Regions from separate parts of the Delftia sp. 11MD genome, predicted to be linked through region 1. Evidence: riboswitches for the same ligand, from Rfam matches in the RefSeq annotation. Region 1 holds a riboswitch; the other holds the start of a gene.
The links. A riboswitch is a leader RNA that binds a small molecule or an ion and turns the genes downstream of it on or off. The one in region 1 is predicted to bind cobalamin.
Positions count from the first base shown of each region.

Region 2: it holds a riboswitch for cobalamin, as region 1 does, so the genes downstream of both, ACRSCF_RS04390 (TonB-dependent receptor) here and ACRSCF_RS14905 (TonB-dependent receptor domain-containing protein) in region 1, are expected to answer to the same signal.

Region 1 is NZ_CP194333.1:3,285,679-3,287,870, reverse strand. Features, by position in the region: gene ACRSCF_RS14905 (TonB-dependent receptor domain-containing protein) at 1-730, opposite strand, end outside; cobalamin riboswitch at 801-1,026, opposite strand; gene ACRSCF_RS14900 (hypothetical protein) at 1,123-1,512, shown strand; gene ACRSCF_RS14895 (helix-turn-helix transcriptional regulator) at 1,538-1,729, shown strand; gene ACRSCF_RS14890 (sulfite exporter TauE/SafE family protein) at 1,739-2,192, opposite strand, start outside.
Region 2 is NZ_CP194333.1:960,418-962,609, reverse strand. Features, by position in the region: gene ACRSCF_RS04390 (TonB-dependent receptor) at 1-1,222, opposite strand, end outside; cobalamin riboswitch at 1,352-1,635, opposite strand; gene ACRSCF_RS04385 (CHAD domain-containing protein) at 1,690-2,192, opposite strand, start outside.

The DNA.
Region 1 (2,192 bases):
CCGGGTTGGGCGAGAAGGTGTTGCCGGGGTAGACGTCAAAGCCGTCGCTGCGCTCGTCCGCCAGGTTCAGCCCGTAGGTGAAGCCGTTGGCACCGCCCTGGAATCCTGTGGCCAGCTTGCTGGTGCCCTGGTTGCCTATGCCGGCCTCGGCATAGGCGCGGGTCTGGCCGTCCGCCCGCTTGGTGAAGATCTGGATCACGCCGCCCATGGCGTCTGAGCCATAGATGGCGGCGGCCGGGCCGCGCAGCACTTCGATGCGCTCGATCTGCGCCAGCGGCAGGGTGGACCAGACCGCGCCGCCCTGCAGCTCCTGCGAGCTGTAGCGCACGCCGTCGATGAATACGGCAGTGTGCTGGTTGCTGGTGCCACGCAGGTAGACCGAAGTGACCTGGCCCGGCCCGCCGTTGCGGTTGATCTGCACGCCCGGCACCTGCACCAGCAGGTCGGCCACGCCCGTGGCGCCGCTGCGGGCAATGGTCTCGGCGTCGATCACGGTCATGTCGGCCGTGACGGTGCGCAGGGACTGCTCGCTGCGCGAGGCGGTGACGACCACGGTATCGAGCTGGGAGGCCTGTGCGCGCTGCGCCTGTTGTGCCTGTTGTACCTGTGCTTGGGCCTGGCAGGCCAGCAGTGAGGCCGCAGCCAGGGCAGACAACGTGCGCAGTACGGGGAACGCCGAGGGCGAGCGAAGAGCGGCGCCAGGGGCGCGCGCGAGGGCGAGGGTGTGCATGGATGCGAGCCAGTTGCGCGCCAGCGACCCCGCCGGCACGGAAACCACAAAGACCGGCTGCGCTGCATGCGCGGCCGGCCGCCTGTTGGCCGGTATCCAGACTGGTGACGCACTCGCCAAGGCCTTCCCGGGCTGTACGCCCAGTGGCACGGGTTTGGCGGGGGCCGGTGCCATGCACGCGGCGTTTCACTCACTGTTGCGGGGGCAGTACATGCGGGCGGCTTTATCTGGCCGCCCCATGTTTCCCGTTTAACCGCAGCCCCTGGGGCTGCTGGCACCAACGGCGGCGATTGTACGGCGGGGCGTTCAGTGCCGATGTAAAGCTTGCTTGACATGCCCGCGGGTGGCATCGCACAATGTCAAGCATCCTTTACACATTGCGAGAGACTTCCATGAATCAAACAACGGTCACCAACCGCCGCTACCAGAAGGAGCTGGGATTTGCGCTGCTGCTCCACATGGCGCTGTTGGTGGGGGCGCTTTTGCTCAGCGCCGACATGCAGGCCGGGGCCCCGCGCACGGCCGTGCTGCTCAGCCCCATGCTGGCGTTTGCGCTGGCCGTGCGGGCCATCGTGCGCCTGGTGCGGGATACCGACGAGTTCCTGCGCAAGTCCATGCTGGAGCAGCTGGCGATTGCAGCGGCGGGCACGGCGGGCCTCACCTTCACCTACGGATTCCTGGAAATGGCAGGGTTTCCCAAGCTCAGCATGTTCATGGTGTGGCCCTTGATGGGTGCGCTCTGGGTGGCTGCCTCGGTGGCCCACTGGCTGCGCAGCCGATGAGCCGCGCTGCAGAGGCGGCCCGGCGATGAAAAACACCATCCGTGAACTGCGCGCCGAGCGCGGCTGGAGCCAGGCTGCGCTGGCGGACCTGCTGGGCGTGTCGCGCCAGACCGTCAATGCGATCGAGACGGGTCGCTACGACCCCAGCCTGCCGCTGGCATTCGCCATTGCCCGGGTGTTCGAGACCCGGATCGAGGCGATCTTCCAGGAGGGTTGAGCGCAGCGCTCAGGCCACGATCATGACCAGCAGCACCAGGCCCAGCAGGGCCAGGTAGGCCTTGGCATGCAGGGCATCGGGAATGCGGCCGATCAGCGGGGCCGCCAGCCTGATGCCGGTCCACGATCCGGCCGTCAGCAGCGCAAAGGCCTGCAGGTCCACATAGCCCACATGCCAGGGGCCCAGCCCCGCGCCCCGCGATGCCAGCATGTAGGCAGCGGTGCCCGCCACGGCCATGGGCAGGGACAGCGGGCTGGCCATGGCCGTGGCCGCCGCCATGCTGGCGCCGCGCCGGCGCATCAGCGGCACGGTCATCACGCTGCCGCCCACGCCCAGGAAGGCCGCGATCGCACCAATGGCCAAGCCCGCCGTGGCCGCCGCCCGCCGGCCCATTGGTTGCATGCCGGCGGTGGTGCCGTGCACGAAGCCCGGGCGCAGCAGCGCGTCGGCGATGGTCAGGGCC
Region 2 (2,192 bases), 2.3 Mb from region 1:
CGTGCACCTGCTCGGTCTGGTTGTTGTCGTAGGGCGCGACCTGGCCCGCCGGGCCGCCCGGCATGGCCACGCGCAGGCGGTCGGAGCGCAGCTTGCTGCGCTCCCAGTCGAAGCCCATCAGCAGGTCATTGGTCTGGCTCACACGCAGGCGCGGCTGAAAGCGCAGGCCCGTGGCGTCCAGCTGGCGGTGGTTGTAGTCGCGCGCCGTGCCGGGCACGGCGCTGTTGCCCGAGCGGATCACGGGCGATGCCCAGTTGAATTCATCGGTATCGACCAGGCTGTAGAGGTGGGTCGTCCAGCTCAGGCGCTGGCCGGGCAGTGCGCCTTCGTAGGTCAGGTCCAGCGAGCGGTTGCTGCGGTTGTCGCGGCTGTAGATGTTGGCGCCCGATCCGCGAAAGCCCGCGTTGTAGATGCCGTCCGTGCGCAGCTGCAGCTCCACGCGGTGCAGCTCGTGCAGCTGCCAGCCCAGGGCGCCACTGGCGCCGCGCCGCTTCCAGCCCGTGTTCTCCATGCGCGTGCCGCCATCGCCCGACTCGTAGTCGCCGCGCCCGCCTGCGCTCACGCCGAAGTACCAGTCGAAGCGGTCATTGGCGCCGGCCGTCTGCGCATCGGTGCGCCACAGGTCCCACGAGCCGGCCTGGACCTGGGCGCGCGTGCCGGGCGCCGTCGCTCCCGTCTTCATGATGATGTTGACCACCCCGCCCATGGCCTGGCTGCCGTAGATCACCGAGGACGGGCCGCGCACGATCTCGATGCGCTCCACATCCGAGGGGCTGAGCTTGGACAGGTTGGCCGTGCCCGCGCGCCGGCCGTTGACCAGCACCAGCACTTGGCTGCGGAAGTCGCGCCCCTGGCCGTCGGTGGAGGCGCCGCGCAGGTTCATCGAGGTCTGGGCCGCCGTCCATTCGCTGAGAAAGCCCACGGCGTTCTCGGCCAGCAGGTCGGTGACCGAGCGCGCGCTGGAGCGCTCTATGGCCTCGCGGTCGATGGTCTGCGTGGTGCCCGCGATGCGGCTGCGCGCCTCGGGCCGCGCCGTGGCGGTCACGAAGACGGCGTCCAGCGCATCGTCGGCGGATGCACCGGCTTTGCCGGCCGCCGGTTCCTGTGCGGCGCCGGCCGCCGCGGCGCAGCAGGCCAGCACGGCCGCAGCGGTGGCCGGGCGCAGGAAGGGAGGAAGGGGAAAGGGGCCGGAACAATCGGCGGCCAAAGAAGCGAAGCGCATGCGTTGAATCCAACTGCCCCAGTCACCCGTGGGGCCTATCGTCTGAACCACGCCGCACGGCGCGCACGCCGGAGCCGGCCACGCCAGCGCAGGCTGGGGCCGGACCGGACAGGCGCACTCCCGCGGCGTCCGAAAGCAATGCAGAAGGCCGGTATCCGGGCTTGCGGAACGCTGCGGCGCGCAGGGTGGGCGCGCTGCAGCAGGCATCCCCGCCTTCCCATGTCCGTCCAGACACAGTGGCTTGCGGCGCGCAACCGGTGGGTGGCGCGCCAGCGTGGGGAGTTGTATTCCGCTGACCGTTGCGGGGGCAGCGCAGGCATTGCGAGCGGCCACCTCGATGGCATCGCGCACCTGCTTCCCGTTGAACCCCTGGCCGGCAAGCGGCATGGGGCACCTTCAGCAACAGCGCACCGCCACGGCCCAGGGGCTGCGGCGGTGCGCCAGCGGCGGATTATCGCTGATGCTGTCTAGAGCCAGAAGCCCGGCACCCGGGCCAGCGCCCGCAGCGCGCGGCGGCTGCTGCGCGCGCTGGTGGCCAGGCGGGCCTGCAGGTAGCCGGCGGCAAACCAGGCGCGCGGATCCGTGCCGGCCTCGTCACGAAAAAGCGCGGCCGCCACGGCCATGTCGTTGTGCAGGCCCAGCGCGTCCTGGGCGGGCACCAGCGCCTCGGCAAAGCGCCGGCCCTTTTTGCCGGGCCACATTCCGGGCGCGAATTCCCGCGCGAAGTCCGCCAGGTAGCGCAGGCGCTTGAGCCGCTTGCGCACGCGGTGCTGCTGCGCCAGCGGCAGGCGGTCGAAGTGCCGGCCGTCGCGCAGCACCTGGCGGTGCAGGCGCGCCAGCCGCCGTGCCAGGTACTTGCGCGTGCCTGCGGCGGACAGGCTGACCAGGCCGGGCTGCCGCTTGCCTGCAGGCGCCTGCGCCAGCGCATGGATCTCGGCCAGCGTTTGCAGGAACTGCGGCTCGCGCACCG